One region of the Cobetia sp. 5-25-4-2 genome, then DNA from elsewhere that is predicted to be linked to it. Evidence: predicted binding sites of a transcription regulator. Region 1 holds the regulator's gene; each other region holds the start of a gene.

What was found. Region 1 encodes LexA, which represses DNA repair genes until DNA is damaged. Its sites were predicted from a motif close to TACTGTNTANNTANACAGTA; they were not measured.
Region 2: the regulator LexA is predicted to act here: its motif matches at 4,826-4,845, upstream of dinB (DNA polymerase IV).
Region 3: the regulator LexA is predicted to act here: its motif matches at 2,462-2,481, upstream of recA (recombinase RecA).

Annotation. Positions count from the first base shown of each region.
Region 1 covers NZ_BLWK01000001.1:300,842-308,796, forward strand. Annotated here, with positions in the region: gene topA (type I DNA topoisomerase) at 1-2,559, shown strand, start outside; gene HXS65_RS01350 (DUF6586 family protein) at 2,559-3,038, shown strand; gene HXS65_RS01355 (hypothetical protein) at 3,292-3,531, shown strand; gene lexA (transcriptional repressor LexA) at 3,662-4,291, opposite strand; gene HXS65_RS01365 (TetR/AcrR family transcriptional regulator) at 4,855-5,532, shown strand; gene HXS65_RS01370 (L,D-transpeptidase) at 5,532-6,074, shown strand; gene nagZ (beta-N-acetylhexosaminidase) at 6,277-7,371, shown strand; gene HXS65_RS01380 (mechanosensitive ion channel family protein) at 7,419-7,955, shown strand, end outside.
Region 2 covers NZ_BLWK01000001.1:512,997-520,951, forward strand. Annotated here, with positions in the region: gene HXS65_RS02255 (2OG-Fe dioxygenase family protein) at 22-888, opposite strand; gene HXS65_RS02260 (bifunctional diguanylate cyclase/phosphodiesterase) at 1,562-3,352, shown strand; gene dinB (DNA polymerase IV) at 3,749-4,807, opposite strand; gene HXS65_RS02270 (Na+/H+ antiporter family protein) at 4,962-6,308, opposite strand; gene HXS65_RS02275 (YrbL family protein) at 6,608-7,228, shown strand; gene bioA (adenosylmethionine--8-amino-7-oxononanoate transaminase) at 7,418-7,955, opposite strand, start outside.
Region 3 covers NZ_BLWK01000007.1:140,460-148,414, forward strand. Annotated here, with positions in the region: gene mutS (DNA mismatch repair protein MutS) at 1-1,672, opposite strand, end outside; gene HXS65_RS14545 (CinA family protein) at 1,842-2,363, shown strand; gene recA (recombinase RecA) at 2,595-3,656, shown strand; gene HXS65_RS14555 (regulatory protein RecX) at 3,804-4,442, shown strand; gene alaS (alanine--tRNA ligase) at 4,691-7,294, shown strand; gene HXS65_RS14565 (aspartate kinase) at 7,404-7,955, shown strand, end outside.

The sequences.
Region 1 (7,955 bases):
TCGAGTGTCGGGCATATCCGCGATCTGCCGACCAGCGGTAGCGGCAAGCAGGCCACCGATCCCAAGGAGCGTGCCCGTCAGGCAGCCGAGACGCGCAAGATGTCGCCGGAAGCCAAGGCGGCTCACAAGGAAAAGAAGGCCAAGACGCAGCTTATCCGTCGCATGGGGGTAGACCCGGAGAACGGCTGGGAGGCGCATTACGAGATCCTGCCCGGCAAGGAAAAGGTCGTCTCCGAGCTGACGCGCCTGGCCGAGAAGGCCGACACCATCTATCTCGCGACGGATCTGGACCGCGAAGGTGAGGCGATTGCCTGGCACCTGCGCGAGACCATCGGTGGCGACGATACCCGCTACAAGCGCGTGGTGTTCAACGAGATCACCAAGAAGGCGATCACGGCGGCCTTCGATGAGCCGGGCGATCTGAAGATGGACCGCGTGCATGCTCAGCAGGCGCGTCGCTATCTGGATCGTGTCGTCGGTTTCATGGTCTCGCCGCTGCTGTGGGCCAAGGTGGCTCGTGGGCTGTCGGCCGGTCGAGTGCAGTCGGTTGCCGTGCGCTTGATCGTCGAGCGTGAGCGTGAGATCCGTGCCTTCATTCCGGAAGAATTCTGGGATGTGCACGCAGAGCTTGCCGCGACCAGCGGCGAGGCGATCCGTTTCGAACTGGCGCGTCAGGATGGCAAGGCCTTCCGTCCGACCAGCGAGAAGGAAACGCTGGATCGCATCGCGGCGCTGCGTACCGCTCGGCTCGCGATTTCCAATCGCGAAGACAAGCCGACCCGCTCCAAGCCGAATGCCCCCTTCATCACCTCGACCCTGCAGCAGGCGGCCAGCAGTCGTCTCGGCTTCTCGGTCAAGAAGACCATGATGATGGCGCAGCGCCTCTACGAGGCCGGTTACATCACTTACATGCGTACCGACTCGACCAATCTGTCGGCGGACGCGGTGGCCACCGCGCGGGACTTCATCGCTGAGGAATTCGGCGACAACTATCTGCCGCAGGCCGCCAACGTCTACTCCAGCAAGGAAGGCGCCCAGGAAGCTCACGAAGCGATCCGTCCCTCCGAGGTGGCGCGTCGCGCGACGGACCTCACCGGCATGGAGCGTGACGCGGAGCGTCTGTATGAGCTGATCTGGCGTCAGTTCGTCGCCTGCCAGATGGTGCCGGCGGAGTATCTGTCCTCGACCCTGACCATCGAGGTCGATGGCTACGAGCTGCGCGCCAAGGGCCGGGTGCTCAAGTTTGACGGTTATACCCGCGTGATGAAGCCGGCGGGCAAGAAGGAAGAGGACCAGTCACTGCCGGACCTGGCCATCGGCGAGGTGCTGGAGCTGGTCGAGCTGGACCCGCAGCAGCACTTTACCAAGCCGACGGCGCGTTACACCGAAGCCAGTCTGGTCAAGGAGCTGGAGAAGCGCGGCATCGGCCGTCCTTCGACCTATGCGGCGATCATCTCGACCATCCAGGATCGTGGTTACGTGGCGCTGGAAAATCGGCGTTTCTACGCCGAGAAGCTGGGTGACATCGTCACTGATCGTCTCAGTGAATCCTTCAAGGACCTGATGGACTTCGGCTTCACCGCGCGCATGGAAGACTACCTCGATGAGGTGGCCAATGGTCAGCGCAACTGGCGCGAGCTGCTGGATGCCTTCTACGCCGAGTTCAAGGCCGAGCTGGATCACGCCCAGTCAGAAGAGGGCATGCGCCCGAATCAGCCGGTGCCGACCGATATCGCCTGCCCGACCTGTGGCCGCGAGATGCAGATCCGTACCGCCTCCACTGGCGTCTTCCTAGGGTGCTCCGGTTACAACCTTCCGCCCAAGGAGCGCTGCAAGACCACCATCGACCTGTTGCCGGGGGATGAGGCGGTCGCCGCTGACGCGGATGAGAATGCCGAGACCGATGCACTGCGTGCCAAGCGCCGTTGCCCGATCTGCGCCACGGCCATGGACAGCTATCTGATCGACGAGCAGCGCAAGCTGCACGTCTGCGGCAACAGCCCGGACTGCGTGGGACATGAAGTCGAGCAGGGTCAGTTCCGCATCAAGGGCTACGATGGGCCGGTGATCGAGTGCGACAAGTGCGGTGCCGACATGCAGCTCAAGACCGGGCGTTTCGGCAAGTACTTCGGCTGCACCAACGAGGATTGCAAGAACACCCGCAAGCTGCTCAAGTCCGGGGAGGTCGCGCCGCCGAAGATGGACCCGATCCCCATGCCGGAACTTGCCTGCGTGAAGGTCGAGGATCACTACGTGCTGCGTGATGGCGCCAGTGGCCTGTTCCTTGCCGCCAGTCAGTTCCCCAAGAATCGCGAGACGCGTCCGCCGCTGGTCAGCGAGCTCAAGGCGCATGCCGACGAGCTGCCGGAGAAGTATCACTTCATCCTCAAGGCGCCGGAGAAAGACCCCGATGGCCGCCCGACGCAGATTCGTTTCTCGCGCAAGGCCAAGGAGCAGTTCGTGATGACGGACGAAGATGGCAAGGCGACGGGGTGGAAGGCGACCTTCGACAACGGCCGTTGGGTCGTCGAGGACAAGCGCAAGGGAGCCAAGAGCTGATGAGCCAGCGTGGCCGCACCAATCAACTGCTGTATCAGGCCGAGTTGCTGCTGGAGCAGGCGGCCGTCGCGACGCGTGATGAGCATGCCGTCGCACGGCGCATGGCCGGTGAGGAAGGGGCGCTGGCGTTGATGGAGCTGGCATTGGCCTCGTTGATCGAGGAGTGCGCCGCGTCGGCACGCTGGCCTGAGGGCAGCTGGCGCGAGCGGCTGGCCACACCGCCGACTCCCGTGGCGGAAATCGAGCAGTTGCGAAGCCTGCAGGCGCAGCCGGACAGTTGGTTGAGCCAGCTGGTGGCCGATATCACGCGTTTGCATGAAGAGGGCGGTGCTGCCCGGCGTGAGGAAGGCCAGGCGCGTGGCGATGGTCTCATCATCGCCGCGGCGGCCAATGCGCCTCTGGCAGAGCGTCTCGCCACGGCAGTCAGCGCCATGAAGGCGTTGCTGTCACACCTTCGCGAGTCGAATGTGGAGTGGTAGCGTCGCGCCTTGCCTGACCCGAAAGCGCTGGCATGTCACGCACCTGTCATTCAGGTGACGCCCTGGCATGACGGGTGCTAGACTGGCGGCATTGTGGCAAGCCCTGCATTCTCCGGTACGACCATGGCTCTGGCTGTGGTCGTACTTTTTTCTGCATTGTCGCCAGTGACTGCAAGTCGCAGGGCCTGCCCGCCGTCAAGCTGACGATCACAACGACGCCGGTATCCTCAGGATGCCGTGCAGGAGGAATGACGTGTCCGATCCCGCCGTACTTGAAATCGTGCAAATGGAAGATGGGGAAGTGATCCTGCGTGCCGCCGAGAGTGAAGGTGAGCCACTTCTGAGTATCCGCATCTCCGATGAAGCTGCCGATCTGCTGCGTGACAATCGCTTCGAGGTCGCGCGTGAGATGATCGACCACGCCATCACCCGCACCCGCCTGTGGGATGGCGAGGATGATGAAGACGAGCAGTCGGAAGGCATGGTGCACTGAGCACTTCCCGCATGTCTGCCAGCCACGAAAAAACCCGCCAATCGGCGGGTTTTTTCGTGGATGCCCAGATGACGACAATCGTCATCTGCGCGTCAGCGCTGTGAGGACAGACTGCCTGCGAGCCTTGAGATCAGTGCAGGCCGCCATCGCGGATCACGCCCACGCCGAGGCCCTCGATTTCCAGGCTGTCCGTGCGCAGATCCACCTTGATGGGAGCGAAGTCCTCGTTCTCGGCTTCCAGCCATACGTAATGGCCATCGCGACGGAAGCGCTTCACCGTCACTTCATCCCCCAGACGCGCCACCACGATCTGTCCGTCACGCACGCTGCTCGTGCGGTGCACGGCCAGCAGGTCACCTTCCAGAATGCCGACATCCTTCATCGAGACCCCGCGCACGCGCAGCAGATAGTCGGCGGCAGGCGAGAAGTAGTCACTGGGCAGCGGGCAATGGCGATCGATATGCTGGCTGGCCAGGATAGGGCTGCCAGCGGCCACTTCCCCGATGACCGGCAGGCCCTGCTCGCTATCCTCTTCCGCCTCGGCCAGAGACGGCACGCGGATGCCCCGCGAGGTGCCCGGCACCATCTCGATGGCTCCCTTGCGCTTCAGGGCACGCAGATGCTCTTCCGCGGCATTCGGTGAGCGAAAGCCCAGTGCCTGGGCGATTTCGGCACGCGTTGGCGGATAGCCTGAGGACTTGATGGTCTTGATGATGAAATCGAAGACATCCTGCTGGCGCGGAGTAAGCGGCTGAGTCATGGGCATTGCCTTTGGCCTGGGCGGCATCTGAGCTGACGGCACGGGGTGTGCATCCATACAACTGTCATTGTATCCAGTCATGGCGGTCATGCAAGGCATCGTGGGTGCTTTGGCAGCAACGTTGCCGGCATCTTCGTCGACATCGACATGCTGACGCGAGACAGCGGGTGTCCGGGACGCCCCATGACCATCCCGTCCCCGAATGTCCCGCGTGAATGCGCGTCCTGCCGGTCTTGGCTGTCGAGTGTTTGAAACAACCAGCAATTGCCAGTCATGGCATGGACAGCTAGAATTATCTTGTTTCAAACGAATGTTCGTCGGGCGCATCCGGCTACCGGTACACAGGCCCTGTGTGTCCTGTGCGTCTGTCCTGTGCTCGGGACACGGCTCGTGGCAGCCTCCGCCTCGGAGTCGCTGCCTGACACGCGGTGCGTGAAGACCGACATGTCGTTTGATTGACCTGCATGAGAAGAGTCGCCCCCGGGCCACGGCCTTGCCGTTTCCCGGGGGGACAAGGACTCCCGTGCCCCCTCGTGACTGATCACCTGACAAGGCATCCGCCCATGGCCCAGACCGATACCGTTACCCGTATCCTCGATACCGCCGAGGTCCTGTTCGCCGAGCGAGGCTTCGCCGAAACCTCGCTGCGCAATATCACCAGCAAGGCCAAGGTCAACCTGGCGGCGGTCAATTATCACTTCGGCTCAAAGAAGTCATTGATCCAGGCAGTGTTCGCCCGCTATCTCGACCCCTTCAGCGAGCGTTTCCATGCGGCACTCGACAGTGTCGAGCAGCAGCATGCCGGTCGTCAGGTGCCGCTGGAAACGCTGCTGGAAGTGATGGCGCGCACGGTGCTGGAGGTGCCGGCCGAACGCAACAGCCTGCGTACCTTCATGCGCCTGCTCGGGCTTGCCTATACCCAGGGGCAGGGCCACATGCGTCGCTACATCCGCGAGCATTACGGCACGGTCTTCAGCCGCTTCGCCGAGCTCCTGAAGCTTGCGACGCCGGACCTGCCAGACAACGAGCGCTTCTGGCGTCTGCACTTCATGCTCGGCAGCGTGATCTTCACCTTCTCGGGACTGGACGCACTGCGCGATATCGAAGAGGCCGAATACGGCCATCACACCAGTGTGCGCGAGCTGATCCAGCACATGCGTCCGGTGGTGGTGGCGGCGATGGCGGCTCCGCTGCCGGCCTCGCTCGGAGATGGTGAAGCGGTCACCCAGGCGGCAAGCTGATGGCTTGCTGGGTGGCGGTGGATCTCTCGCGCCAGCGTCTTGAGATACGCAATGACGCGCCCAGTGGCAGTCGTGATGCGCCGCCCCCCGCGGCTGACCCTGACACGCTGGTGCATGCCTGTGCGATCTCCAGCGGCCTCAACGGTATCGGCGAGCTCGATGGCAGCGGTTGCACGCCGACCGGCTGGCATGTGGTTCGCGCCGCGATCGGGGAGGGCAATCCGCGTGGTGCCGTCTATCGTGGGCGGCGCTTCACGGGAGAGGTGTTCACGCCTCGACTGGCCGCCGAGCACCCCGAACGCGACTGGATCCTGACGCGTATCCTGTGGCTCAGCGGTCGCGAGCCCGGTATCAACCGTGGCCGCAACGCGGCGGGACAGCGCGTCGACAGCCTGCGGCGCTACATCTACTTCCATGGCACGCCGACCAGCGAGCCGATGGGCACCCCGGCCTCCCATGGGTGCATTCGTCTGCGCGATGAGGATCTGCTGTGCCTTTACTGGCATGCGCCGGCCGGAACGCCAGTGCTGTTGCACGCCTGACGCTGCGTTGCCTGGCGGCTGGTGCTCGCGACTGTTCGAGTCGCGCTCAGTCGGCTAGAATTGCGCCTTTCCTCGCGCCGGCCGCCTGTCCTGAGGCTTGTCTTCCAGGCTGCCGAGCCCCGTAACGACATGAAACCCTGCCGTGCGTGCCATGCCTTGCAGCGCATGACACGGCCAGCAGGCCATGGACAGGAAGGATGTCATGACACAGCCATTGGGCTCCGTAATGCTCGACGTCGAGGGGCATACCCTCACGTCTGACGAACGTGAACTACTGGCACGCCCCGCCGTCGGCGGCGTCATCCTGTTTGCGCGCAACTGTGTTTCTCCCGAGCAGGTGCTGGCGCTGTGCGGTGAGATCCGCCGCGTCAATCCACATCTGTTGATCGCCATCGATCAGGAAGGCGGACGGGTGCAACGGCTGCGCGAAGGCGTGACCCGCCTGCCGCCGATGCGCGCCCTGGCACATTGCTGCCTGGGACGTGACTGTGACGGCTGCGGTGATGATGCCCAGTCGTCAGGGCTCGGGTTTGCCCGTGACGCCGGCTGGTTGCTGGGCATGGAGATGGCTGCCATTGGCTGCGACATCACCTTCGCGCCGGTATTGGATATCGATGTCGCGGGTTCCACCATCATCGGCGACCGCAGCTTTGGGACGACTCCCGAGGACGTGATTGCCGTCGGTACCGCCTTCATCGAGGGCCTGCGCGAAGCTGGCATGGCAGCGGTCGGCAAGCATTATCCCGGTCATGGTGGCATCGCGGCGGATACCCACCGCGAGCGCGTGATCGACCCCCGCCCCTTCCGCGAGCTGCGCGAGCATGATCTCAAGCCCTTCGCGGCGCTGGCGGATCGCCTGGGTGGCGTGATGCCGGCTCATGTCATCTACCCCGATTTCGATGCGCGCCCCGCCGGCTTCTCGCCAAGCTGGCTGGGGCTGCTGCGTGAGGAGTTCGGTTTCAAGGGCGCCATCTTCTCCGATGACCTGGGCATGGCGGCTGCCGTGGCCGAGGGCGAGCCGGAAGTGCGCGCTCGTCTGGCACTGGATGCCGGCTGCGACATGGCGCTGGTGTGCAATGATCCCGCCGCCGCACGTGCCGTGCTCGACAGCCTCGATGGGGATGAGCAGCGCAATGCCGGCAAGCGTCAGGCGCGTCTGCGCTACGGGCGCGCCCGCCCCACGCTCGAGGGCCTTGCGGGGCTGTCTCGCTGGCGGCGTACCCATGCACGTCTCGAGGCGCTGGCGGCCAGTCAGCCGCTCGAGCAGGTGGCCATGCCATCGGGCTTGGCTGAATGAGCCAGCCTTGAGGGGCTTTTCCTCCAGACGTCACCCAAGGACTCCACATGGCTGAGAAATCCGCCACCGAGGCGGCTGCCGACAAGCTGGCGGCGCCTGCCGAAGAGATGATCAATCACTGGGTCGAGCCGCTGCGCAACTGGGTGGAGCAGACCTTCGGTCTGCCACTCTGGGGGATCAACCTCGCCCTGGTGCTGGTGGCCGTGGTCGTGCTGCATCTGAGCGAGCGCATTCTGCTCAGTCGCCTGGCCGTGCATGCCGAGAAGAGTCGCAACCTGTGGGATGACGCGCTGCTGCATGGGCTGCGCCATCCGCTGTCTCTGTGGCTCTACAGCATGGGGTCGCTGGTCGCGCTGGATATTCTTGCCCATCAGTTCGCGCCCGGCAGCCTGGAGGCCTATCTGGGCACGGTGCGCCAGATCATCACCCTGCTGGCGCTGGCCTGGGCGTTGATTCGCATGATCAAGCGCTTCGAGTCGCTGCGTACCACGCCACCGCCCGGCACCAACGTCAATGCGATGGATGCCACCACGGCCTCGGCGATCAGCAAACTGCTGCGTGCCGTCGTGATCGTGCTGGTGGGT
Region 2 (7,955 bases), 210 kb from region 1:
GCTCAGTGGAGTCGAATGGCTTCACTCGCAGTCGTTCAGGACTGCCCCCGGGAAGTGACGACGCAGCATGCGGTTCTGGAACTCATCGATGAATGAGCAGTTGATGATGATGATGAAGCGCTCGAAGTGCTGGCCCGCGTTATCCTGAGTGATGGAGCTGACGCTGTGGAACAGCTGGTCATCATGGATGTGCAGAACCTCTCCCGGTGCCAGCTCGGTGGTCGCCAGCAACTCGCTGCCGGCCTTGTCGCGGTAGAGGGTATTGATGGCACCACTGACGTTCTCGCGATTGAGTACCAGAATGCTCAAGTACTTGCAGCCGTCGGCGTGAATGCCTTGTCCCTGGAGAGGGTCGATGGTGCCGTCGCCGCGGACACCCGTGATCTGCATCAGGATCGGCTCACGCGGCCCGATGCCCCACATGTCGGCCCAGGCCTTGACGAAGGCGCGCACGTCGTCGCGCTCAGTGAACGCCGCTTCCAGCGGATCGTAGTATCTCAGGCGGTCCGCCATGCTGGCAGCATCATTGAAGCGTCCACCCTGTGCCATCGGGCACTCGCCAAGGGTTTCGACTTCCATCTGGTCATTCAGGTGCAGCCAGGACATGCGCTTCCAGCGTGTGTTGACGTAAGGGTCACGGGGAAGGTTGTCCAGGAAACCCTGCCAGGCGTTCAAGTCAATGTGTGGAGTGATCGTTGCCTTGCTCCAGTGCTGACGAGCCAGCTCCTCATGCACGCTTGTCGGCCAGTACTCAGAGATCCTGGGCAGCGAGAGAGCGCTATCCTCTGATGACGTTGCCGGGTAGCGATCGTTGAGAGCGCTCTGGTCCAGAGTGAGTTTACGGGAAGCATCGGCCAGCTGACGTACACCACGGTTTACGATGTTCATGCAAGAATTCCTCGATGTTTCGGCATTTAGCGCCTGTTGGAAGGTGTTGCGTTCGCAACGTCGAGGAGAATGGGAAGATGCATGAGAGAGAGTCAAACCAAGCGCGCGGCTTAGAGCGTTAATCTTGCGTAAGTATCATCAATATGGGCGTCTGGGCGATGGAGGGGTATTAGAGGTCTGATCTCCTGGCATCATGTCAGTCATGAGCGGTATTCTTTGTCGCCTTTCGGCGAAAAACGGCATGGGCAATGCGTGACACACGTGCTGGTAGCGTTGAGAGGAGGCGTGTGTCACGGCGGGTTTGGCACTGTGTTTATGCGAGGCAGACACTTAGACTGCTATTGGCTCCAGTGATGTATATCGCGATAACTCAGCGGATTCAGGCAACGTGCGTGTCCCCGCCGAGCACCGGTCGGTAGACAAGATGGTAGGGGAGGTATCCTGGATCATGGCAGATGGGTCTCGTCAGACCGGAAGAGCGACTGGGATTGCGCTCTTTGGAACAGTGGTCGCTGCCATCGCGATCGGCCTGCTGGTGGGGGTCGTGGCAGTGCAGGACATCATCGGCCGCTGGCCTTCAGCGCTGCTGATGGTGATTATTGGCGCAACTGCGGGCATCATGCTGATTCGTCATCGTCAGATGGCATATCAACAGCACACGCAGGAGGCGGTCATGCAGACTAGTGTTGTTGGCCCCTCGGCCAGCATGGGACTCCCCGCCAGTGACCAGCGCTTTCGCGAATTGCTGGAAAGCCTGCCACGTGTGGCAGTGCAGGGGTACGACAGCCAGCGCCGAGTGATCTATTGGAATGAGGCCAGCGAGCGACTGTATGGTTTCAGCGAGCAGGAAGCTCGAGGGCGTTGTCTTGAAGCCTTGCTGATACCGGATGAAATGGCGGACATCGTGGTGGATGCCCACCACGCGTGGGTCAATCACGGCACCCAGATCCCGGCGAGCGAGCTTGAGCTGAAGCACAAGTCAGGCGCACCGGTGCCGGTGTTCTCTCACCACGTCATGTTGGGTGAGCGGTCGGACAATCCATTGATGTTCTGCATCGACATCGATCTGGCGGGCGAGCGCAAGGTTCAGCGTGAGCTGGACTACATGACGCGATTCGATCCGCTGACCGAACTGCCCAATCGGCAGACGTTCGAGACTGAGCTCGAGAACATGCTCGGGGAGTGTCAGCGTCACGGCGATACCTTGATGGTGCTGTTTCTGGATATCGACCACTTCACCGAGATCAACGATACCCAGGGCTATGAGATGGGGGACCTCGTGATTCGCAGTGTCGCGTCGCGCTTGCAGGGGTTCCAGCGGAGTCAGGATCTACTGTCACGTTTCGGCGGCGATGAATTCGTCATGGCGATGCCGCGCCTGGATTATGAAAGTGATGCCTTGTCGGTCGTGCAGCGGATCCGCGAAGATTTCCAGCGCCCCTTCCAGATAGAAGGGCGTGAGTTGTTGCTGCGTCTGAGCATCGGCGTCAGCCTCTATCCCGAGAATGGCAATGATGCGCCGGAACTGGTGCGCAATGCGGACGTCGCCAAGCACCGAGCGAAGCAGGCCGGGCGTGATGGATATCAGTTCTTCAACCAGGAAGTGCGCGATGCCATGCTGCATCAGCATCATCTGGCGGGGCGCCTTCAGACGCTGCTGAGCGAGGATGGGGGTGGCGAGCTGTTCCTCCACTTCCAGCCTCAGGTCGCGGCGCGCAGTGAGCGTATCGAGTCGGTAGAGGCGCTGATGCGCTGGCATGCGCCCGAGGGGCCCATTCCCCCGACTGACTTCATCAAGGTGGCAGAGCGCACCAATCTGATCGAGCGCCTGGGTGACTGGGTGATTCGCCAGGCATGTCGCCAGCAGGCCGAGTGGCATGCCATGGGGATCAAGGGCTATCGGATCGATATCAATATCTCCGGGCGTCAGGCGATCAACAGCGACGTCTTCCAGCGTCTTGAGGCATGCGTGGCGGAATATGGCCTGACGCCACGGGACATCGGCATCGAGCTGACCGAGAACGTGTTGATCGATGCTGACGTCAAGGTGCGCGATAGCCTGCGTGCCCTGCACGACAGAGGCTACAAGATCGCGATCGATGATTTCGGGACCGGCTACTCCTCGATGAGCTACCTCAAGATGCTGCCGGTGACGGCGCTCAAGATCGATCGCTCCTTCGTGATCGAATGTGCTCAGGAACCCAAGGATCGCGCCATCATGGAAGCGACGGTCTTCCTCGGGCATCGACTGGGGCTGGAGGTGGTGGCCGAGGGGGTGGAGAATATCCAGCAACTCGAGCTGTTGCGCGAAATGCGCTGTGATCTCATTCAGGGGTACTACTTCTACAAGCCCATGGCGGCGGCGGATATCCAGCGGCTGCTGTCCGGGGGCAACAACCCGCCTCATCCTGGCGCCCATCGCCCGTCCAGTGATCCAACCAGTGCATCCAACGGTTGCCATTGAGTCAGCGTTGATCCGGTGCCGTTGTGGCATGGGACTGTTGCTGTGGATCGGCTTTTTAGTTTGCGGGCTAAAAGATATGATGCTGACAGTTGAAGCGGATGGACTGTCATCATCATCGATGAATCTGGGCATTCCTTCCTGACACCTGCGGGTCGAGCATCTCATGCTCCCCGCAGGTGTTTGCCGAGAGTGGCTGCGTCGTTCAATGCGCAGAGCTGTTCGCCCACTCTCGCTTCCTGCCTGCATTGCAGGTTGCGATGGTTCCTTGAGCGGGTTTCACGACCCTTCCGGCGATACCCTTGGGGTATCGATGACCGGACAAGCCAGTCCTTGTGACTGGCTTTTTTTATGCCTGTCATCCGTCCGTCAAGGTTGCCAGTCAGGCGCGGCACCCTCTCAGAACAGCCCCAGCTGTTGCGTCTCTTCGTGGGCCTTGAGTCGGACACCGACTCCCAGCAGGCGCACCGGTCGATGGCCACGTTGCCAGGCTTGCTCCATCAGCAGTGCGAAACTCCTGGCGTCCGGCAATGAGAGGGTGGAGGCGGGGAGGAGGCTTTCCAGCGTGGTGCTGGTGAAGTCGTTGAAGCGTACCTTGACGAACTGCTTGGCCAGCACCGGCTGTTCCTGGCGTGCGTGACGCTCCCCGAGGCGCTCCATCAGCATGGGAAGCTTGGCGAGGCAGGCGGAGAGATCCGGAAGATCCTGATCGAAAGTGCGTTCGACACTGATGGACTTTCGCTCTCTCTCGACCTTGACGGGGCGGTCATCAATGCCATGAGAGAGTTCATGCAGGCGATGTCCGAATTTGCCGAAGTGTTCGACCAGTGTGGTCAGTGGTGTCGTGCGGATGTCATCGCAGGTGGTAATCTCCAGCCGATTGAGGCGGGCCAGCGTGGCCGGGCCGACGCCATGCAGCTTGCCGACGGGCAGCTTACGAATGAAGGCGTCGCTGGACTCTGGCGTGATCACCGTCAGGCCATCGGGTTTCTCCCAATCACTCGCGATCTTGGCCAGGAACTTGTTGGCGGCCACGCCGATCGACAGCGTGATCCCGGTGCGCTTCAGGGCTTCTTCCTTCAGCCAGCGCGCCATCCAGGTCGCGCTTCCCTGAAATTCCTCGATGTCGCTGACGTCCAGGTAGGCTTCGTCCAGCGATAGAGGTTCCACCAGTGGTGTCAGTTCGTGAAACAGTGCCTGGATCTCCTGCGAGACGGCACGGTAGCGCTCGAAGTCGGGGGGGACGAGTATCAGTTGCGGACACAGGCGCAGGGCGCGCGCTGTGGACATCGCAGAGCGGACGCCGAAGGCGCGAGCCGGATAATTGCAGGTGGCGATCACGCCACGTTGCTCGGTGCGGCCACCGATGGCGATGGGCACCTCGCGCCACTCTGGGTGACGAAGCATCTCGACGGCGGCGTAGAAACAATCGCAGTCAGCATGAAGGATCTTGCGCATTCGCGCATCATCCTAAAAGACTGGATGGCTGTCCAGTATCAGGCGACGTGTCGCCTCATTCTTCGCCCAGAGACGACAACGCCCGGCAGACGTGATGCCTGCCGGGCGTTGTCATATCTTCTGTTGCCGTTGCCAGGCTACCCTGGCCGGCGGATTACAGCGTCATCGCCGCCACCCAGCCGAAGACGATCAACGGGATGTTGTAGTGGATGAAGGTCGGCACCACGCTGTCCCAGATATGATCATGCTGTTGATCGACATTCAGGCCTGCCGTCGGGCCGAGCGTGGAGTCAGAGGCGGGGGAGCCAGCATCGCCCAGTGCGGCCGCGGTGCCGATCAAGGCGACGGTCGCCAGAGGGGAAAATCCGAACTGCAGGGCCAGCGGGACATAGATCGCCGCGATGATCGGGATGGTGGAAAAGCTGGAGCCGATGCCCAGCGTGATGAACAGACCGACCATCAGCATGACGAGCGCGGCCAACGGCTTGTTGTCTCCGATGATGTGGAAGGAGGCATCCACCAGGGTCTGGATATCACCCGTGGCTTTCATGACGGAGGCGAAGCCGGCTGCCGAGATCATGATGAAGCCGATCAGTGCCATCATGCGCATGCCGGAGGTGAACAGGTCGTCGGCTTCGTTCCACTTGAACAGGCCACCCAGGGAAAGAATGGCGAAGCCGACCAGGCCGCCCAGGATCATCGAACCGGAATAGAGCTGGATGCCCAGGGCGGCGATGATGGCGACCCCAGCCATGATCAGGCCGCTGCGGGATGGTGCATGCACTGGAGTATGGTGCGGGACGTTGGTCGACTTGATCTCGCGATTGGCGTAGTCACGCGGCTTGCGATAGGAGACGAAGACCGCAGTCAGCAGTCCCAGGAACATGCCGCCTACCGGAATGGCCATCGCCATCGGTACCATGCCGCGGGTGACTTCCAGCCCCATTGCCTGGCCCGCTTCATTGATGTTGGCCAGCAGGATGTCATTGAGGAAGATGGAACCGAAGCCCACCGGCAGCAGCATGTAGGGAGCCGTCAGACCAAAGGTCAGGGCACAGGCGACGGCGCGGCGATCCAGGCGCAGGCGGTTCATGGCCACCAGCAGTGGCGGAATCAGGATCGGAATGAAGGCGATGTGGACAGGAATCAGGTTCTGGGACGAGATCGCCACCAATGTCACGCTGCCCAGCAAGCCGTACTTGATGGCGGTCTGACGGCGAGGGGTGCTCTCTCCATTGAGCATGCCGATCAGGCGTGCGGCAAGGAGATCCGGCAGGCCGGAGCGAGACAGGGCCACGGCAAAGGCACCGAGCGTGGCATAGGCCAGGGCGACCTTGGCACCACCGCCGACGCCGTCGTTGAAGGCGCCGAGAGTGTCAGTCAGAGACAGGCCACTGAACAGGCCGCCGACCAAGGCGCCGGCCACCAGAGCGAAGACGACCGAGACTCGGGCCAGTGACAGGCCGACCATGACCAGAACGGCCAGTATTACCGCATTCATGCGAGTACCTCATTAAGGGAGATGTGCCAATGGAGCGGGGGTTGCAGGTGTGCGCGGCCACCCGATCCCGGGCAATACCTCGCAAGTCGTGCTGATCGCTTACGTCAGGCGGTTTCGTCCTGAAACTGCCAGAAAACGGCGCGTTATCATACCAGAGCGAGGTCCCAAGCTGAATGGCCGATGAATGACCTCATGGAACGCGGCCGCCGGCGGCACGGTTGGCGCAAGGGAAGGGCTTTTTGTAGAATGCCACGCTGCCCGGCGGCTGCAGTCGCAGGCGTTATTCAACAGGAGAGCGCATGCTGGAGCTTGAAAATGCCCGTGTCATCGGCATGGGCAATGATCGCCGTGTCTATCAGGACCCCCGTGATCCTCGGCGCTGCATCAAGGTACCGCGCTATCCCGACAAAGGAAGCCGCCAGAATCAGCGCGAGCAGCGCTACTTCGAAGGGCTCGTGAGGCGAGGTGTGCACGACTGGTCCTACGTGCCTGCCTATCATGGCAGCGTGGCGACCCGAGAGGGCCTCGGGCTGGTCTTCGATCTGATACTCGACGATGACGGCACGACCTCGCGCCGTCTGCGAGAGGTCTGTCATGAAACTCCCGAGCGGGTGGGGGAGGAGGCATTGATGGATGAGCTGGCCAACCTCTATCGCTATCTCGACAAGCGTTGGCTGATACCGTCCGACCTCAATGATCGCAACATCGTGGTCCAGTTTCGCGAGCATCAATCCCCGCGCCTGTGGTTGATCGATGGCATCTCCAATCCGGACTTCATCCCCCTCGCCACCGGTATCGCCTGGTTGGCGCGCCGCAAGATCGCCCGCCGCTATCGTCATTTTCTCAAGAAACTGATGAAGGGCGGGATGCTGACGGCAGATGCACATGCGCGCCTCGAGCGGCGTCTCTGGGGAGATTGAGCGCTTCCGACCGCATTCCCCTGCCGGGAGATGGGCCTCGAATCTCGGCGTTGAGAGAAGAGAGAAGATAGGAGTTGAGAGAAGAGTGAAGGAAGAAAGAAGAGGGGAGTGATGAGGGCGATCGTCACTCTCAGTCACTCCCCGTCAGCCGACAGGCAGCCGAGCAGATCCCTGTCCTGACGTCTTGCCTCAGAGATTGTCGGTAAAGTGACTCTTCATGGCATGCGTGATCTTGCGCAAGTCGTCGTGTGAGGTGATATAAGCCGGCATGGTATAGAGCCAGCGGCCGAAGGGTCGCAACCAGACCCCTTGCTGACGAGCGTGAGCCTGAGCCCCTTCAAGACTTGCTGCATCGTGAACCTCTATCACGGCAGTGGCTCCCAATACGCGTATGTCGCCAATGGCGGGATGTGAGAAATCCGCGAGTTCCTCTCGTAGTACCTGATTGAGGCTGGCGATCTTGCCGAGATAATCGTCTTCCTCGAAAACCTTGAGGCTTTCCAGTGCCACTCGGCAAGCTAATGGGTTGCCCATGAACGTCGGGCCATGCATGAAGGCAGTATTGGCATCCTTGCCATCGAAGGCATGAAAGATATGGCTCTGGGCGAGGGTGGCAGCATGTCCCAGATACCCTCCCGTCAGTCCTTTTGACAGCACCATGATATCGGGCGTCACATCTGCATGCTCACAGGCAAACAGTTTTCCGGTACGTCCGAATCCTGTCGCG
Region 3 (7,955 bases), on a different contig from region 1:
TGAGCACATCCAGTGACGCCAGGGCGCGTGCCGTCTGCTGCAGGCCATCCAGTTCGGTATTCAGGTCATCCAGAAGGTGCTCATACAGCAGCTTCTCGCGGGCCAGCGACTTGGACTTGGCCGACAGCGCCTTGTCCTCGAATTCCTTGAGTTCCGGGATGATGAAGCGCTCGGCATTCTTGAGCGTCTGGCGGCGGATGTATTCCGGCGGAGCTTCCGCTGACTGGGAGCGCGGCAGCTCGATGAAGTAACCATGAACGCGGTTGTAGCCGACCTTGAGGTTGCTGATGCCGGTGCGCTCACGCTCACGGGTCTCGAGGGCCACCAGATACTGACCGGCGTTCTCGGAGAGGCCGCGATACTCGTCCAGCTCATCGTCGTAGCCATCGGCGATCACCCCGCCATCGCGCAGCACGACCGGCGGATTCTCGATCAGCGCTTCGCTGAGCATGGCCGAGAGGGCGGGGAACAGGCGGATGCCATCGCGCAGGTCATCGATGGCACTGCCTTTCTCGACGCTGGCGAGCACGGCGCGCAGCTCTGGCAGTGTATTGAGGCCATCACGCAGGCGCGCCATGTCCCGCGGGCGGGCGCTGCGCAGTGCAACACGCGCCAGGATGCGCTCCACATCGCCGATCCGCTTGAGCAGGCCTTGCAGTTCGAAGGGGTAGTCACCCTCCATCAAGCGCTGCACTGCCGCCTGGCGCTGGCCGATCTGGGTCTGATCGCGCAGCGGGCGGTTGAGCCAGCGCTTGAGCAGGCGTGAGCCCATCGCGGTAGCAGTCACGTCCAATACGCTGGCCAGCGTGTTGTCGCTGCTGCCGCCAAGATTGGTGTCGATCTCGAGGTTGCGACGGCTGGCGGCATCGATCACGACCGAATCGTCGCGACTCTCCACGGCCAGCGCCGTCACGTGGGGCAGACCGGTGCGCTGCGTGTCACGCGCGTAGTCGAGCAGGGCACCAGCAGCGGTGACCGCGCAGGTCAGATGACTGCAACCGAAACCATTGAGGTCCTGAACGCCGAACTGATCGCACAGCAGGCGCAACGCGGTCTCATGGTCGAAATGCCAGTCGCTCTGACGGGTCAGGCCCGGGCGTGAGGCAAGACTGCTTGGCAGTTCACGACTCTCGCCGACCATCAGCTCGGCGGGTGACAGACGCTGGATCTCGGCCAGCAGTTCTTCATCGCCATTGACTTCCAGTACGCTGAAGCGTCCTGAGGAAAGCTCCAGTGCCGCCAGGCCCCAGGTCTCACCGTCTCGATGCAGCGCCACCAGCAGATTGTCACGGCTGGCATCCAGAAGCGCCTCGTCATGCAGGGTGCCCGGTGTGACGATGCGCACCACCTTGCGCTCGACGGGGCCCTTGGTGGTCGCGGGATCGCCGATCTGCTCGCAGATGGCCACGGATTCGCCCATTTTCACCAGGCGTGCCAGGTAACCCTCGGCGCTGTGATAAGGCACCCCTGCCATGGGAATGGGGGAGCCGCCGGAGCTGCCACGTGCCGTCAGGGTGATGTCGAGCAGTTGCGCGGCTCGCTTGGCGTCCTCATGGAACAGCTCATAGAAGTCGCCCATGCGATAGAACAGCAGCACACCGGGGTGCTCGCGTTTGATCTTCATGTACTGCGCCATCATCGGCGTCATCTGGGGCGCGCTGTTCTTGGCCATGGCCATGGACTTCCTTGACTGCACTGCAATGGGAAAAAGACGCACATGCGAGAACACGGCATGCGGGATGCGCGATATTCTACGGACTGGCGCGGCCGGCTCCAATGCCTGTGATGCCTCCTGCTCGCTTCCCTTTTCCTCAGACCACTTCTTAGAAAGGAGTTCGTTCATGGCCCGATTGACGGATACGACGTCCGAGGCACCGGATGCGAATGCACTGGCCGAGCAGCTGCAGGCGCTGGCATTGGCGCGCGGAGTCCAGATCACTGCTGCAGAGTCATGCACCGGGGGTGGCGTGAGTGCCGCGATCACGGCGATTTCCGGTAGCTCCGGCTATTTCGAGGCGGGCTATGTGACGTACTCGAATGCGGCCAAGCGGCGTCTGCTCGGCGTCAGCGAAGCATCGCTCGCGGACTTCGGGGCAGTCTCCGAGGCCGTCGTGCGCGAGATGGTCAAGGGAGCGTGTCGTGACAGCGGTGCCGAATTGGGGGTGGCAACCAGTGGTGTGGCGGGTCCGGGAGGCGGCAGTGAAGAAAAGCCCGTGGGGACGGTGTGGCTGGCATGGGGCAGTGAGGCGCGACAGCAGGCGCGGTGTTTCCACTTTCCGGGAGACCGGCAGGCCGTGCGCGACGCCGCCGTGAGGGTGGCATTGCAAGGCTTGATCGAATGCGTGGAAGCCTGGCAGGGCTGAACTGGTGAGGCTCGAGACGCATGCAACCCTCTGCGTTGAGACTGCTGCCTGAAAAAGCGCATCACCGGACTGGCAGAACGATGAAACATGCGGCATCATACTGTCCATGTATACAGGGTTTTGCCATGACAGCCCAGCCGCTAGGCTGACAGTCTCTGCATCACCCGAAGCTTGAGAATTTCCTATTTCAGGTGGTTGCCCATGCGGCGCCGCCGTTCGACAGGAGGCCACATGGCACAGGACGACAATCGTACCAAGGCGCTGAACGCGGCGCTGTCCCAGATCGAGCGCCAGTTCGGCAAGGGCGCCGTCATGCGCATGGGCGATGCCCCGCGTGTGGCCATCCCGTCGGTATCCACCGGGTCTCTGGGCCTGGATATCGCGCTCGGCATCGGTGGCCTGCCTTTCGGTCGAGTGGTCGAGATCTACGGTCCGGAATCCTCGGGCAAGACGACACTGACGCTCTCGGTCATCGCCCAGGCCCAGAAGCAGGGCAAGGTGTGTGCCTTCATCGATGCCGAGCACGCGCTGGATCCGTCCTACGCCGAGAAGCTGGGCGTCAATCTGGACGAGATGCTGGTCTCCCAGCCGGATACCGGTGAGCAGGCACTCGAGATCGTCGACATGCTGGTGCGTTCCGGTGGTGTCGACGTCATCATCGTCGATTCTGTGGCAGCCCTGACGCCGCGTGCCGAGATCGAGGGTGAGATGGGTGACTCCCACGTCGGCCTGCAGGCGCGTCTGATGTCCCAGGCGCTGCGCAAGGTGACGGGTCACATCAAGAATGCCAACTGCATGGTGGTGTTCATCAACCAGATCCGCATGAAGATCGGGGTGATGTTCGGTAGCCCGGAAACCACCACCGGTGGTAACGCGCTGAAGTTCTACTCGAGTGTCCGTCTCGACATCCGTCGTACCGGCTCCGTGAAGTCCGGCGATGAAGTCACCGGTAACGAGACTCGCGTCAAGGTCGTGAAGAACAAGGTCGCGCCGCCGTTCCGCCAGGCCGAGTTCCAGATTCTCTACGGCAAGGGCATCTACCACGCCGGTGAGGTCATTGATCTGGGCGTGCAGTGTGGTCTGGTCGGCAAGGCAGGTGCCTGGTACAGCTACCAGGGCAGCAAGATCGGTCAGGGCAAGGCCAACTCCGCCCAGTATCTGGAGGATAACCCCGCGATCATGGAAGAGATCGAGAGCCAGATTCGCGCCCAGCTGCTGGCTTCTCCGGAAACCAAGGAAGAGGCCAAGGAAGAAGTGGTCGCCGAAAATGAAGATGATCTGGATCTCGATTGAGACCTGCTCGAGAACGTGTTCATTGAGCGCTGATTTCAGCGCCTTTCAGTGATCTGCAGCGCCCGCCCCGTTTTCGGTGGCGGGCGCTGTGCGTTTTGCACCGGGGATTTCGCCATCTTGGGTGCCTCTCCAGAAAGGAGCGCCAACATGCACGATCAGGAAAGAGAGACCGTCGGGCCGGACTATCAGCCCCTCGATGTCGGCGCGATGACGCCGCAACGGCGTGCCCGCAATGACGCCATCGCACGTCTGGCACGCCGCGAGCACAGCCGTCGCGAGCTGCACGACTATCTCAAGGAGCGCGACTACCTGCAGACCGTCAGCGATGATGCGCTGGCGGAGCAGTCCGCGAGTAGCGAGGAGGGCGCCGAGACGCGCTTGAGTCGTGATGAGGTCGAGCTGCTGATCGAGGAAGTGCTGGAGCGTCTGGTCGAGGAAGGCCTGCAATCCGATGAGCGCTTCGCCGCCAGCTTCCTGCGGACACGGGTGCTGAGGGGGCAGGGCCCCAGGCGTATCCAGCAGGAGTTGCGCCAGCGTGGCATCGACAACGAGACGTCAGGTGCCGTGATGCGTGCTGCCTGTGATCCGGTGCCTGATGCCTTCGGACATGTTGATGCGGTGGACTTCTTCGAGCTGGCGCGCGAGACGTTGGCAAGGCGCTTTTCCTCAGCGGGCGAGGGTCACAAGGAGCGTGCGCGCCGAGAGCGCTTCCTGCTCCAGCGCGGCTTCGACTACGAGCAGTTGCGCTACGCCATGGAGTCCGCCTGGACGGAAGACGAGGCGTGAGGCCAGCCATTGCCCGGGCAATGGCTCGGAACGCGCAAACCGGTCACTCAAGCCATTTCCCCCCCTTTAGCTTGCGCGAACAGGCGTTATACTAGGTCGTCTTGCGACGGCACGGGGCAGGCGCCTTCTTTCATGCTTTTCATTGCACCTCCATGCATTCCCACATGGATGAATATGCAGAAACCATGCGGAAGTCATGCAGAAGAAGACCCCCGGAGCGTCTTTACGCACATCGCTACGGAACCTCTATGAAAAGCGCAGAAATCAGAAACGCCTTCCTGACCTATTTCGAGAAGCAGGGGCATACCATCGTTCCCACCAGTTCTCTGGTGCCGAACAACGACCCGACCCTGCTGTTCACCAACGCCGGCATGGTGCCCTTCAAGGATGTCTTCCTGGGCCGTGATCCGCGTGGCTACAGCCGTGCCACCTCCGCACAGCGCTGCGTGCGCGCCGGCGGCAAGCACAATGACCTGGACAACGTCGGTTACACCGCACGTCACCACACTTTCTTCGAGATGCTGGGCAACTTCAGCTTCGGTGACTACTTCAAGCGCGAAGCCATCCAGTTCGCCTGGAAGTTCCTGACCGAAGAGCTGGGCCTGCCGAAGGAGAAGCTGTGGGTCACCGTGCACGTCAGCGATGACGAAGCCCGTGACATCTGGTTCAACGAGGTCGGCATCGATCAGAACCGCTTCTCGCGTCTCGACGAGGACAATTTCTGGCAGATGGGCGACACCGGCCCCTGTGGCCCGTCTTCCGAGATCTTCTATGATCACGGTGAAGACGTCGCCGGTGGCCCGCCGGGCAGCCCGGACGAAGATGGCGATCGCTACATCGAGATCTGGAACCTGGTCTTCATGCAGTTCGATCGTGATGCCGAAGGCACGCTGAACCCGCTGCCCAAGCCGTCCATCGATACCGGCATGGGGCTGGAGCGCGTCGCGGCCGTGATGCAGGGCGTGCACTCCAACTACGAGATCGACCTGTTCCAGAATCTGCTGGCGGCGGCGGCCGAGATCATCGGTCATGACAACATCACCACTCCCTCGCTGCGCGTGGTGGCGGATCACATCCGTTCGTGTGCCTTCCTGATCGCCGATGGCGTGCTGCCGTCCAACGAAGGGCGTGGCTACGTGCTGCGTCGCATCATCCGCCGTGCCGTGCGTCACGGTCACAAGCTGGGCGCGCGCGGCAGCTTCTTCTACAAGCTGGTCGCGGCGCTGGATGCCGAGATGGGCGATGCCTATCCGGAACTGCGCTCTGCGCGTGAGCAGATCGAGCGTGTGCTGCTCAAGGAAGAGGAGCAGTTCGCGCGTACGCTGGAGCACGGCATGAAGCTGCTCGAGGAGGCCATCGCCGAGCTGGATGGCAATACCCTCGACGGCGAAACCATCTTCAAGCTCTACGATACCTACGGCTTCCCCTACGACCTGACCGCCGACATCTGCCGCGAGCGCGAACTGATCCTCGATGAGGCCGGTTTCGAGGCCGCGCTGGAAGCTCAGCGTGAGCGTGCACGTGCTGCCAGCAATTTCGGGGGCGACTATTCCGCCAACCTGACGCTGGAAGGCGAGACGCAATTCACCGGCTATGATCACCTCGAGGGTGAGGCGACCGTCACCGCGCTGTTCGACAGCGAAGGCAATGCGCTCGAGCGTCTCGAGGCCGATACCAAGGGCATCGTGGTACTCGATACCACGCCGTTCTATGGCGAGTCCGGTGGTCAGGCGGGCGATACCGGTTATCTGCATCTGGAGGGCGGCCGTTTCCAGGTCAGTGATACCCAGAAGCAGGCCGGACATCATCTGCATCACGGTGTGCTGATCGAAGGTTCGCTCGCGGTGGGCGACGCGGTGCGTCCGCAGGTCGATGCAGATCTGCGTGCTGCCTCCGTGCGCAACCACTCCGCCACGCACCTGCTGCATGAAGCGCTGCGCCAGGTGCTGGGTGAGCATGTCCAGCAGAAGGGCTCGCTGGTGACGGCCGAGCGCCTGCGCTTCGACTTCAGTCACTTTGAGGCGATGACCGCAGAACAGCTCTCCGAGGTCGAGCGCATCGTCAATGCGCAGATTCTCGCCAACGCCGAGACCACCATCGAGTTCATGACTCTCGATGAAGCCAAGGCGCGCGGCGCGGCGGCACTCTTCGATGCCAAGTATGGTGAGCAGGTTCGCGTGCTGACCATCGGTCAGAATGCCTTCTCCATCGAGCTGTGTGGCGGGACTCACGTCAAGCGCAGTGGTGACATCGGTCAGATGCACATCATCGCCGAGACTGGCATCGCCTCCGGCGTGCGCCGCATCGAAGCCATCACTGGCCGTGCGGCACGTGATTTCCTGCTGGCGCAGGAAGCGACCCTGACTCGTCTGGGTGAGCGCCTCAAGGCCAAGCCGGAGCAGGTCGAGGAGCGTGTCACCAGTCTGCTTGAGCGCAACCGCGGTCTCGAGAAGGAGCTTGAGCGTCTGAAGGCCAAGCTGGCGTCCGCTTCTGCCAGTGACATGCTGAGCGACATCGCGGATGTCCAGGGGCTCAAGGTGCTGGCCAAGCAGGTCGAAGGCGTCTCCGGCAAGGAGTTGCGTGGCCTGATGGATGACCTGAAATCCAAGCTGGGTTCCGGCATTCTGGTGCTTGGCGTCGCGGATGGTGACAAGGTCAGCCTGATTGCGGGCGTCACCGATGATCTGACCTCGCGCATCAAGGCGGGTGATCTGGTGCGTCACGTGGCTGAGCAGGTCGGTGGCAAGGGCGGTGGTCGTGCTGACATGGCGCAGGCCGGTGGCAGTGATGCCGCATCGCTTCCCGGGGCACTGGCCGGCGTGCCAGCCTGGGTAGACGCCCAGCTGGGGTAAGAAGACAAGATGAAGGCCGGGCTTCTCGTGAGGAGACCCGGCCTCTTTTTGGGCCCGCATGAGTCTCATGTGGGGACAACGCAAACGGACACGGATAACGGAAACGCACATGGCGCTATACGTTCAGAAGTTCGGAGGCACTTCGGTCGGCTCGGTGGAGCGGATCAAGGCCGTCGCCGAGAAGGTCAAGCGATTCCGCGACGAAGGACATCAGGTTGTCGTGGTCGTCTCAGCCATGAGTGGCGAGACGAACCGACTGATCGGTCTCGCCAGCGAGATCAACGATGACCCGACGCCGCGCGAAATGGACATGCTGGTCTCTACCGGTGAGCAGGTGACCATCTCCCTGCTGGCCATGGCACTGCAGAAGATCGGTGTCGACGCGACCTCCTATACCGGCGCTCAGGTAGGCATTCGTACCGATAGCGCGCACACCAAGGCGCGTATCCAGCGCATCGACACCGATGACCTGCGCGAAGACCTCGATGCTGGCAAGGTCGTGGTGGTCGCTGGCTTCCAGGGGGTCGATGATGAAGGCAATATCACGACACTGGGGCGCGGTGGCTCCGATACCACCGGCGTCGCCCTGGCGGCAGCCCTCAAGGCGGACGAGTGTCAGATCTATACCGATGTCGATGGTGTCTACACCACTGATCCACGT